3 regions of the Enterobacter sp. JBIWA008 genome follow, and region 1 is predicted to be linked to each of the others. Evidence: predicted binding sites of a transcription regulator. Region 1 holds the regulator's gene; each other region holds the start of a gene.

The links. Region 1 encodes PurR, which represses purine synthesis genes. Its sites were predicted from a motif close to CANGCAAACGTTTGCNTG; they were not measured.
Region 2: a site for PurR is predicted at 1,614-1,631, ahead of glyA (serine hydroxymethyltransferase). Genes of this name have one in related genera too.
Region 3: a site for PurR is predicted at 2,103-2,120, ahead of purL (phosphoribosylformylglycinamidine synthase). Genes of this name have one in related genera too.

Annotation. Positions count from the first base shown of each region.
Region 1 covers NZ_CP074149.1:2,149,859-2,154,082, forward strand. Annotated here, with positions in the region: gene punC (purine nucleoside transporter PunC) at 1-994, opposite strand, end outside; gene punR (DNA-binding transcriptional activator PunR) at 1,109-2,020, shown strand; gene purR (HTH-type transcriptional repressor PurR) at 2,038-3,063, opposite strand; gene KGP24_RS10520 (YnhF family membrane protein) at 3,361-3,450, shown strand; gene KGP24_RS10525 (MFS transporter) at 3,614-4,224, shown strand, end outside.
Region 2 covers NZ_CP074149.1:3,558,119-3,562,342, reverse strand. Annotated here, with positions in the region: gene glnB (nitrogen regulatory protein P-II) at 1-171, shown strand, start outside; gene hmpA (NO-inducible flavohemoprotein) at 253-1,443, opposite strand; gene glyA (serine hydroxymethyltransferase) at 1,748-3,001, shown strand; gene KGP24_RS17025 (DoxX family protein) at 3,056-3,478, opposite strand; gene KGP24_RS17020 (3-phenylpropionate MFS transporter) at 3,652-4,224, shown strand, end outside.
Region 3 covers NZ_CP074149.1:3,568,487-3,572,710, forward strand. Annotated here, with positions in the region: gene purL (phosphoribosylformylglycinamidine synthase) at 1-2,017, opposite strand, end outside; gene mltF (membrane-bound lytic murein transglycosylase MltF) at 2,285-3,835, shown strand; gene tadA (tRNA adenosine(34) deaminase TadA) at 3,723-4,224, opposite strand, start outside.

The DNA.
Region 1 (4,224 bases):
GGCCTGTCGCCTGCGGGAACGGACGCAGCGCCTGGGCTACGACAATCGGGTAAATCGCCCCGTTCGCGACGGCCATCACGCAGAATGGGATCAAAATTTCAGCCAGACCGGCACCCGGAATAAAGCCAACGGCCCAGGTCCCGATGACGCTCAGCGCATACAGCACCAGCAGCCACGGCAGCATCTGCTGACCTTCCCATTTTTGCAGCGCCGCGCGACAGCCGTACCCGCCCACCAGAAACGCGATAGTCTGCGGAACATAGCTCAGGCCGATGGCTGCAGGGCTGTAGCCCATATCGTGCAGAATGAACGGCGAACCGGTGAGCCACGCGAAGAAGCTTGCCGAGCAGGCGGCATAGATCAGGACATTACCGCGATACGCTTTGGTGCTGAGCAGGGAAGTGAAGGTAATCGGCGTCGCGTCAGCGTGCGCTTCTTTTTTATGCGCGGGCCTGAGGGCGAACGCCGGCAGCATCAGTACCAGGGTAATGGCAAACAGCGTGGCGAAGATGGCCTGCCAGTCGAAATGCGCGAGGATCCAGCTGCCCAGCAGTGGGGCAAGGGCAGGTGAAAGACCCACCAGCGGCATAATGGTGGCGAAAATACGGTTTGTGCGGTTAGCCGGGTAATAGTCGGTGACCAGCGCCTGCCAGGTCACGGCCGCGGCACAGACGCCCACGGCCTGAATAAACCGCAGCACCAGCAGCCAGGTGGCATCGCGTACCCATAGCATCCCCAGGCAGCCCACGGCAAAAATGGCCAGACCCAGCAACAGTACCGGTTTACGACCAAAGCGATCCGAGAGCGGTCCCCAGAGCAGCTGTGCGAAAGCAAAACCGGCGAGGAACAAACTCAGGCTGGCGCTGATGGCGGCAGCAGGCGTTTGTAAATCTTCCTGCATGGCGGCAAACGCCGGCAGGTACATATCGGTGGCCAAAAAGCCCAGCACGCTTAAGCCGCCGAGCCAGACTAAAAAACCGATCCTGGGTTGCATTATTTTATTCTCCTGAGGAGGCAGGTATACATTGGCGCTGAGTGTAGGGAGTGCAAAGCCGCTTGTGAAACGCTAATATTTGGCTGGTGCATTCAAAAATTTTGCAGGCAGAAAATGTGGTCAGATTATTCTCTTGAAGTGGTCGATGCTGTTGCGCGTAACGGCAGCTTCAGCGGTGCGGCGCAGGAGCTGCACCGCGTCCCTTCGGCAATCAGCTACACGGTGCGCCAGCTGGAGGAGTGGCTGGCGGTTCCGCTGTTTGAACGACGGCATCGTGATGTGGAATTAACGCCCGCAGGCGCGTGGTTTTTAAAGGAAGGGCGTTCTGTTATCAAAAAAATGCAGATCACCCGCGAACAGTGTCAGCAGATCGCTAACGGCTGGCGGGGACATCTTTCCATCGCGGTGGATAATATCGTTAAGCCGGAACGCACCCGGCAGATGATCGTCGATTTCTACCGTCATTTCTCTGACGTCGAGCTGCGGGTCTCGCAGGAGGTGTTTAACGGCGTCTGGGATGCGCTGGCGGACGGCAGGGCAGAGATGGCGATTGGGGCTACGCAGGCGATCCCGGTCGGGGGACGTTACGCCTTTCGTGATATGGGGATGCTGAGCTGGAAATGCGTGGTGGCAAGCGATCATCCGCTGGCGGCGATGGAAGGGCCGCTGAGCGATGATACGCTGCGCAACTGGCCGTCGCTGGTGCTGGAGGATACGTCTCGTTCATTGCCCAAGCGTATCACCTGGCTTCTGGACAACCAGCGGAGGGTGGTTGCCCCTGACTGGGAATCGTCGGCGACGTGCCTCAGCGCCGGACTTTGCGTCGCGATGGTGCCCGTTCATTTCGCGCGTCCGCGCATCGATACCGGAGAGTGGGTTGAGCTGACGCTGGAGAATCCGTTCCCGGACGCGGCCTGCTGCCTGACCTGGCAACAAAATGATGTCTCGCCCGCGATGGCCTGGCTGCTTGATTATCTGGGGGACAGCGAAACGCTGAACCGGGAATGGTTACGGGAGCCAGCATAGCTGGCCCCGTAAAGGGATTAACGACGGTAGTCGCGGAACGGACCATCCGCAACGGAACGGCGTTCAATCAGGCGCGGGTGAACTTCAATGGACTGCGACTCTTCGCGTTTGTTGACGATTCTGTCCAACAGCATATTGAAGGCCGTTTCCCCCAGCGAATCTTTCGGCTGGTGAATGGTCGTCAACGCTGGCGTGAAGAAACGCGCGTTACGCACGTTGTCATACCCGATCACGGAAATATCCTGCGGTACGCGCAGGCCCAGCTCGTCGGCGGCGCAGAGCGCGCCCATGGCCATGATGTCGCCTCCGCAGAACACGGCGGTCGGACGGTGTGGCTGGGAGACGATCTGCTGCATCGCGCGGTAGCCCGACTCCGGCTCAAAGTCGCCCTGCACAATCCAGTTTTCCGGCACGTTGATCAGCGCTTCTTCCATCGCTTTCATAAAACCGGCCAGACGGCCCGCGCCGGTGTTGCGCTCCAGCGGACCGGGGATCACGCCAATCTCGCGGTGACCGCGTTCGATCAGATAACGTCCGGCCATATAGCCGCCTTCAAAGGCGTTATCGATAACGGAATCGGTGAAGTCTGCGCGCGCTTCGCCCCAGTCCATCACCACCATCGGAATATGGCGATACTCTTCAAGCATCGACAGCACGGATTCCGGGTACTCGGAACACATCACCAGCAGGCCATCAACGCGCTTTTGCGCCATCATCGACAGGTAGGCACGCTGTTTTTCAATGCTGTTCCACGCGTTGCCCAGAATCAGGGTATAGCCTTTCTGGAAGCAGTTTTTTTCAACTGCTTCAATAATCTCGGCAAAATAGGCCGCTTCACTGCTGGTTGCCAGCAATCCAATGGACTTGGTGTGATTAACCTTGAGGCTACGTGCAACCGCACTTGGCGAATAGTGCAGCTCTTTAATCGCTGCCCAGACGGCGTTGCGCGTCTCTTCCGCCACAAAGCGGGTTTTGTTAATTACATGTGATACGGTTGTAGTGGAAACGTTTGCGCGTTTTGCTACGTCTTTAATTGTTGCCATTAAATGTCACTCCAGACCATATCCTAAACTCCTGAAAAACTTGAAGGTAAACGTTTGCCTTCTCTCACCCTTATCTCGCAATGTTGAATTGCGGCACGCCGGGAAAACGACACGGGACGTCAGGAGGGGGTCAATGGCCGGTACGCTAATAAATTTAGCGTGGAATTTTGTCCTATCTTGATGAAAAGGGGAAGAGGTAAAGTGGTTATCAGTATAAATCCAGGAAGATTTTTGACGTAATCTGTGCAAAAATGAGCAAGCTCACTTTTCGTGGGGGGATTAAAAGGAGAAAAATTGATGAGTTCCGATCTTAAGTTTTCGCTGTTCACCACCGTTGTTGTGCTGGCTCTGATTGTCGCGGCCGGTCTGACGGCTGCGCTGCATTGATTTACGCGGAGGGAGAGCCTTCTCCCTCCCGACTCCCCGGATTGTTACTTCTCTGGCAAAAATCTTTTGCCATTTTGTTAACTTCTCATTTTTTGTGATTGATGTCATGCTTTCCGCTTCTTTGTTCTGTGTCACCACATGACACGGCATCCGGAGTTGACGCATGAAAATCAATTTTCCCCTGCTGGCCCTGGCGATTGGCGCTTTTGGGATTGGCACCACTGAATTCTCCCCGATGGGGTTACTGCCCGTTATTGCCCGGGGCGTAGATGTCTCGATCCCTGCGGCAGGGATGTTAATCAGCGCCTACGCCATCGGCGTGATGATCGGGGCACCGCTGATGACCCTTCTGCTTTCGCACCGCGCGCGCCGCAATGCGCTGATTTTCCTGATGGCGATTTTCACCCTGGGCAACGTGCTTTCGGCCATTTCGCCGGACTACACCACATTAATGCTGTCGCGCGTTCTGACCAGCCTTAACCACGGCGCGTTCTTTGGGCTGGGGTCGGTTGTTGCTGCAAGCGTGGTGCCAAAACATAAGCAGGCGAGCGCCGTGGCAACCATGTTCATGGGGCTGACGATTGCTAATATCGGCGGGGTGCCTGCGGCAACCTGGCTGGGAGAATCGATCGGATGGCGTATGTCTTTCCTGGCGACTGCCGGGCTGGGCGTGATTGCAATGGTGGCGCTGTTCTTCTCCCTGCCGAAAGGCAGCTCCGGAGAACGTCCGGAAGTGCGTAAAGAGCTGGCGGTGCTGATGCGCCCGCAGGTGCT
Region 2 (4,224 bases), 1.4 Mb from region 1:
CCGAAAGTGAAAATTGAAATCGTGGTCAGCGACGATATCGTCGATACCTGCGTGGATACCATTATCCGCACGGCGCAGACGGGCAAAATCGGCGACGGTAAAATCTTCGTCTTTGACGTGGCGCGCGTGATCCGTATCCGTACCGGCGAAGAAGACGACGCCGCGATTTAACATTGCCAACGGTCTTGCAGGCCGGGTAAGGCGTAGCCGCCACCCGGTGAAAAAAAGCCCCTCGAACGAGGGGCTTTTTCATTACAGCACCTTATGCGGCCCGAAGCATTCGTAATGAATGTTGTCTTTGTTCACCCCCAGATCAAGCAGCTGTTTTGCGGCATACTGCATAAACGCCACCGGCCCACAGAGGTAGAACTGCATGTCCGGCGCGCTAAACGCACCTTCCATCTGGCTTAAATTCATCAGACCTTCGCTGTCAAACCGTGCTGCCGCGCGGTCTTCATCCGTCGGCAGGCGATACCAGGTGTGCGCGGTGAAACGCGGCAGGGACGCCCCGAGCGTTTTCACTTCATCCGCAAAGGCGTGCACGTCGCCGTTTTCCGCAGCGTGGAACCAGTTTACCTGCGCACCGTGGTTTGCTTTCGCCAGCGTATCGAGCATCGCCAGCATTGGCGTTTGGCCGACGCCTGCAGAGATCAGCGTAACCGGGGTGTGTGCTGCAACCGCCATGAAGAAATCGCCCGCCGGCGCGGCCAGGTGGACCACGTCGCCCACGCTAGCTTCGTTATGTAGCCAGTTGGAGACTTGACCGCCGTTCTCACGCTTCACCGCAATGCGGTAGCCTTTGCCGTTTGGCTTGCGGGTAAGAGAATACTGGCGGATCTCCTGGTGCGGGAAACCTTCAGGCTTCAGCCACACGCCCAGATACTGGCCCGGCTGGTAATCGGCAACCGGCTGTCCGTCCACCGGCTCAAATTCAAAGCTGGTAATCAGCGCGCTGCGCGGGGTTTTCTCAACGATGCGGAAGGCGCGCGTGCCTTCCCAGCCGCCGTTCTTGCTGGCGTTTTCGCTGTAGATCTGCGCTTCGCGGTTGATAAACACGTTTGCCAGCACGCCGTAGGCTTTACCCCACGCGTCCAGCACCTCCTGGCCCGGGCTGAACATCTCGTCCAGCGTTGCCAGCAGGTGGCCACCCACAATGTTGTACTGCTCGGGTTGGATCTGGAAGCTGGTGTGCTTCTGCGCGATTTTTTCCACCGCGGGCAGCAGTGCCGCCAGGTTTTCAATATTGCTGGCGTAGGCCGCGATGGCGTTGAAAAGCGCTTCGCGCTGATCGCCGTTACGCTGGTTGCTCATGTTGAAAATTTCTTTGAGCTCCGGGTTGTGCGTGAACATGCGATCGTAGAAATGGGCGGTGAGTTTAGGGCCGGTTTCCACCAGCAGGGGGATGGTGGCTTTAACGGTAGCGATGGTTTGAGCGTCGAGCATGAGCGCATCCTTCTGATGTGACTTTAATGATGTATTTTAAATGCATCTTATAAAAAATACCCCTGCGTTGTAAATGGTTCTTTGCAAGATGAAAAATATGCATCACAAACCTGAAAAGAAATCCGCTGGAAAGGGCGAGAGCTTTATTCCTCAAACCCTTGCGTGGCGCGCAGGAAAACGTTTGCGTAAAATCGTTTGTCAAGACCTGTTATCACAGAACTAATCAGTTATACTGTTGCCCGTCGTCCAACAGGACTGCCTTTTCAGGCCAAAATTTACTTGTTAGCTGAGTCAGGAGATGCGGATGTTAAAGCGTGAAATGAACATTGCCGATTATGATGCCGAACTGTGGCAGGCTATGGAGCAGGAAAAAGTACGTCAGGAAGAGCACATCGAACTGATCGCCTCCGAAAACTACACCAGCCCGCGCGTTATGCAGGCGCAGGGTTCTCAGCTGACCAACAAATACGCTGAAGGTTATCCGGGCAAGCGCTATTACGGCGGTTGCGAGTACGTTGATATCGTTGAGCAGCTGGCTATCGACCGTGCGAAAGAACTTTTTGGCGCTGACTACGCAAACGTGCAGCCGCACTCTGGCTCTCAGGCTAACTTCGCGGTCTACACCGCGCTGCTGCAGCCGGGCGATACCGTTCTGGGTATGAACCTGGCGCAGGGCGGCCACCTGACTCACGGCTCCCCGGTTAACTTCTCCGGCAAACTGTACAACATCATCCCTTACGGTATTGATGAGTCCGGTAAAATTGACTACGAAGATATGGCTAAGCAGGCTAAAGAGCACAAGCCGAAGATGATCATCGGTGGCTTCTCTGCTTACTCCGGTATCGTTGACTGGGCAAAAATGCGTGAAATCGCAGACAGCATCGGTGCTTACCTGTTCGTCGACATGGCGCACGTTGCGGGCCTGATTGCCGCTGGCGTTTACCCGAACCCGGTTCCACACGCTCACGTTGTGACCACCACCACCCACAAAACCCTGGCGGGTCCACGCGGTGGCCTGATCCTGGCGAAAGGCGGTGACGAAGAGCTGTACAAAAAACTGAACTCCGCCGTATTCCCAAGCGCGCAGGGCGGCCCGCTGATGCACGTTATCGCGGCTAAAGCGGTCGCGCTGAAAGAAGCGATGGAGCCTGAGTTCAAGGTTTATCAGCAGCAGGTTGCTAAGAACGCCAAAGCGATGGTGGAAGTGTTCCTGAACCGTGGCTACAAAGTGGTCTCCGGCGGTACTGAAAACCACCTGTTCCTGCTGGATCTGGTTGATAAGAACCTGACCGGTAAAGAAGCTGACGCAGCCCTGGGCCGTGCCAACATCACCGTGAACAAAAACAGCGTTCCAAACGATCCGAAGAGCCCGTTCGTGACGTCCGGTATCCGTATCGGTTCTCCGGCCGTGACTCGCCGCGGCTTCAAAGAAGCGGAAGTGAAAGAGCTGGCTGGCTGGATGTGTGACGTTCTGGACAACATCAATGACGAAGCGGTTATCGAGCGCGTCAAAGGTAAAGTTCTGGATATCTGCGCACGCTTCCCGGTATACGCATAATTCCTCTGCTTTGCAGAAATAAAAAAGGCCGCGCTTGCGGCCTTTTTTTATGGCTTAACGCCGGTCGAGGGAAATGGCTCCCGGACCAACAATGGCCAGCAAAATAAAGGCGCCAGCAATACTGACGTTCTTATAGAAATTAATCATGTTCGGCACGACCGCATCACCGGTCATATCCCAGTAATGGTGACCGATAATCGCCGTGCCCAGCGTATAGAATACAAACAGTACCGCGAGAGGACGGGTGAAAAAGCCCAGCACGATCAGGATGGCGGCAGGCACTTCCATCACCACCGCAATAATAGCCGCCAGCATGGGCATCGGCGTACCCAGCGAGGTCATATATTGCACGGTGCCGCTAAACCCCGTCAGTTTTGGATAACCAAAGATAATAAACAGCACGACAAGCGCGATGCGGCCAATCAGCAGCAGCAGGTGACGTGACTGACCGAAATCGAAATAACGTAGTGAGTTCATGGCAGAAAAACCTCTGCAAGTGGAGTAATTTAAACGTAATACATATTTTCATTCCCTGCCATAAGCCAGACGACTGCACAATATGTTAATTTTTCGTTAATTTATAGCAGGCTATCGACTTGCTTAATTTTTATATTCTCGCCAGACTATGGCCTCGATTTCGGGAGGGATTCATGGTCTTGCATTCCACGCGCTGGCTGGCGCTCAGCTATTTCACCTATTTCTTTAGCTACGGTATTTTTCTGCCCTTCTGGAGCGTCTGGCTCAAGGGTATCGGCCTGTCGCCCGAGACCATCGGTGTCCTGCTGGGGGCCGGGCTGGTGGCGCGTTTCCTCGGTAGCCTGCTGATTGCCCCGCGCGTCAGCGATCCCTCCTTGCTGATTAGGGCCGTGCGCATTCTTGCTCTGCTGACGCTGGTCTTTGTTGCCTGCTTCTGGGTCAGCCACCAGTTTGCCTGGCTGATGGTGGTGATGGTCGGCTTTAATCTGTTCTTCTCACCGCTGGTACCGCTGACGGATGCCCTGGCGAACACCTGGCAAAAGCAGATCACCATGGACTACGGCCGCGTGCGCCTGTGGGGCTCAATTGCCTTTGTGATCGGCTCTGCGCTGGTGGGCAAACTGGTCAGCCTTTACGATTACCGCGCCATTCTCGCCCTGCTGAGTATCGGTATTGCCTCTATGCTGCTGGGCATGCTGCTGCGTCCGTCGGTGATGCCGCAGGGGGAAAGCCGCCATCAGGAGAGC
Region 3 (4,224 bases), 1.4 Mb from region 1:
ACGGGCCGACCATCTGATCGCGCGATACCATACCGGTCACGGTACGGTCGCCGATGGTCACGAGGAAGGTTTTCTCTGCCACAGCAGGCAGGTGCAGCACGCGGTTTACCGCTTCTGCCACGGTGATGCCCTGGCGATCCAGCGCTTTGCCCGCCGCTTTACGGGTCGTTACGTCGCGGGTCATCTTCGGCGTTTTACCGAGCAGAACGTCGAGCGGCAGATCGATCGGCTGGTTGTCAAAGTGTGTGTCGCTTAAGGAAAGGTGCTGCTCTTCGGTCGCTTCACCGATGACGGCATACGGCGCGCGCTCGCGGCGGCACAGCTCGTCAAACAGCGGCAGCTGGTCGGCAGCAACCGCCAGCACGTAGCGCTCCTGGGATTCATTACACCAGATTTCCAGCGGGCTCATGCCCGGCTCATCGCTCAGGATATCGCGCAGGTTGAAACGGCCGCCGCGACCGCCGTCGCTCACCAGCTCCGGCATGGCGTTGGACAAACCGCCCGCGCCCACGTCGTGGATGAAGAGGATCGGGTTGGCATCGCCCAGCTGCCAGCAGCGATCGATCACTTCCTGGCAGCGACGCTCCATCTCAGGGTTATCACGCTGCACGGAGGCGAAGTCGAGATCCGCATCAGACTGGCCGGAGGCCATAGAAGAGGCCGCGCCGCCGCCCAGACCGATATTCATCGCCGGGCCACCGAGCACGATCAGCTTCGCGCCAACGACGATCTCGCCTTTCTGCACGTGATCGGCACGGATGTTGCCGATCCCGCCCGCCAGCATGATCGGTTTGTGGTAGCCGCGCAGCTCTTCGCCGTTGTGGCTGTCCACTTTCTCTTCATAGGTACGGAAGTAACCGTTCAGCGCCGGACGACCAAACTCGTTGTTAAACGCCGCGCCGCCCAGCGGGCCTTCGGTCATGATATCCAGGGCGGTTACAATGCGCTCTGGCTTGCCGAAATCTTCTTCCCACGGCTGTTCAAAGCCCGGTATACGCAGGTTGGAAACGGAGAAACCGACCAGACCCGCTTTGGGTTTAGCGCCACGACCGGTCGCACCTTCGTCACGGATTTCACCGCCGGAGCCGGTCGCCGCACCCGGCCACGGGGAGATCGCCGTCGGGTGGTTGTGGGTTTCAACCTTCATCAGGATATGCGCAGGTTCCTGATGGAAGTCATAGCGCCCTGCTTCGCGATCGGCGAAGAAGCGGCCCACCTCGGAACCTTCCATTACCGCGGCGTTGTCTTTATAGGCAGACAGCACGTGGTCAGGGGTTTGCTCCATGGTGTTTTTGATCATTTTGAACAGCGACTTCGGCTGCTGTTCGCCGTCAATAATCCAGTCGGCGTTGAAAATCTTGTGGCGGCAGTGCTCAGAGTTAGCCTGCGCGAACATGTAGAGTTCGATGTCGTTCGGGTTACGGTTGAGCTTAACAAACGCATCCTGCAGGTAGTCGATTTCGTCTTCTGCCAGCGCCAGGCCGAGACGCAGGTTGGCGTCAATCAGCGCCTGACGGCCCTGCCCCAGCAGGTCTACGCTCTGTACCGGCGCAGGCTGATGGTGAGAGAAAAGCTTCTGCGCGTCATCGAGAGAGGCAAATACGCTCTCCATCATGCGATCGTGCAGTTCAGCCGCAACCGCCTGCCACTGCGCCTCGCTCAGGGTAGAGGCTTCCACGTAGTACGCCACGCCGCGTTCCAGACGGTTAATCTGGCTCAGGCCACAGTTGTGGGCGATGTCGGTGGCTTTGGAAGACCAGGGGGAGATGGTACCCGGACGAGGCGTCGCAAGGATCAGTTTGCCGGTTGGCGTATGGCTGCTCAGGCTTGGGCCATACTTGAGCAGGCGTTCCAGCTGTACGCGCTCCTCTGCATTCAGGGGGGCATTCAGGTCAGCAAAATGGACATACTCAGCGTAAATATTGCTTACCGGAAGGTCGGCCGCCTGAAAACGTGCCAGCAGTTTAGTGATACGGAAGGCAGACAGTGCAGGCGAACCACGCAGAATTTCCATCATAAGTCTCTCGTCTTCGAAGCGCCGGGGCGCTTACAGTGTGCGCAAGGGGGGAAAACGGGCGTCATTATAGAGAATCCTGAGCGCCGACGAAACCGTTTGCGTCGAAATAAAATTTGCACAGAGATTTAACAATAGATGTGACCTGTCTCTCTAATTGGTTGCCAAGTGGCGCAAGTTTACGCAAAATGCCGCTCATTCAATGGCAAACCTTATGATTAACATGGCTACAGCAAACTGAGGCAACCGGCGTCGCAGAGAATTAACTAATTGAAAAAATTAAAGATTAATTATCTGCTCATCGGCATTGTAACGTTGCTGCTGGCAGTGGCCCTCTGGCCTTCCATCCCCTGGTTCGGCAAAGCCGAAAACCGTATCGCCGCTATTCAGGAGCGGGGGGAATTGCGCGTCAGTACCCTCAACTCTCCGCTGATTTACAGCGACATCAACGGCAAAATCATTGGTCTGGATTATGAGCTGGCACAACAGTTCGCCGATTATCTTGGCGTGAAGCTTAAAATCACCGTCCGCCAGAATATCAACCAGCTGTTTGACGACCTCGATAACGACGATGCCGATATGCTTGCCGCCGGGCTGGTGTATAACAGCGAGCGCAGCAAAAACTACCAGCCAGGCCCGACCTACTACTCCGTTTCGCAGCAGCTGGTTTACCGCGTCGGGAGCCTGCGCCCACGCTCGCTGGCCTCGATTAACGATCGACAGCTGACGATTGCGCCCGGCCACGTGGTGATTGACGATCTGCGGGAGCTCAAGGAGAAGAAATATCCCGACCTGAGCTGGACGGTTGATCTGAAACTCGGTACGACCGAGCTGCTGGAGCAGGTAAAAGACCAGAAAGTGCCCTACACCATCGCCGATTCGGTCGCGATCAGTCTTTTCCAGCGCGTTCATCCTGAAATTGCCGTGGCGCTGGACGTCACCGACGAGCAGCCCGTGACCTGGTTTAGCCAGCTTGATGACGATCAGACCTTCTCTGCCGCGATGCTTGATTTCTTCAACACCATCAATGAGGACGGTACCCTGGCGCGTCTGGAGGAGAAGTATCTCGGGCACGGCGATGACTTTGACTACGTTGACACCCGCAGCTTCCTGCGTGCGGTGGACAGCGTCCTCCCGGACCTGCAGCCGTTGTTCGAAAAATATGCCCAGGAGATTGACTGGAAGCTGCTGGCGGCTATTTCGTATCAGGAATCCCACTGGGATACCCAGGCCACCTCTCCCACCGGCGTACGCGGTTTGATGATGTTAACCAAAAATACCGCGCTGAGCCTGGGCGTGAATGACCGGACCGATGCCGAGCAGAGCATCAGCGGCGGTGCGCGCTATCTGCAGGATATGATGGCCAAAGTACCGGAAACAGTGCCGGAAGAAGAGCGGATCTGGTTTGCGCTGGCGGCCTACAATATGGGCTACGCACATATGCTTGATGCGCGAGCGTTGACGGCCAAAACGAAAGGTAACCCGGACAGCTGGTCAGACGTTAAACAGCGCCTGCCGCTGCTGAGCCAGAAGCCATGGTATAACAAGCTGACATACGGCTACGCTCGCGGACATGAAGCCTACGCCTACGTGGAAAATATCCGTAAATATCAGATTAGCCTGGTTGGGTATCTGCTGGAGAAAGAGAAAGAGGCGACGGAGGCCAAACAGCTGGCTCAAAGTTACCCGGTCGTGGCGCCGGACGAGCTTAATCGTCCGACGGCTTCAATTCTGCCTTTTGCTGCTTTTTCTGCTGACGGCGCATTCGAAAGAAATCGCTTAATAGCCCCGAACACTCTGGTGCAAGCACCCCACCGATAGTCTTCACCTGATGGTTCATCCCCGGGTGACCCAGCACGTCCATCAGCGAACCGGCCGCACCGGTTTTTTCATCCCGCGCACCAAAGACCAACGTCCCAATCCGGCTGTGCACCATCGCGCCGGAGCACATCACGCACGGCTCCAGCGTCACATACAGCGTGGTATCAAGCAGGCGATAGTTTTGCAGCACCAGACCGCCCTGGCGAAGCGCCATGATTTCGGCGTGTGCAGTAGGATCGTGGCGGCCTATAGGACGGTTCCACCCTTCACCAATCACCTGGTTGTTATGAACCAGCACCGCACCCACGGGCACTTCACCCTCTTCCCAGGCGCGTTGAGCCAGCGTCAGCGCATGGCGCATCCAGTATTCATGATTGTGTTCAGGATTG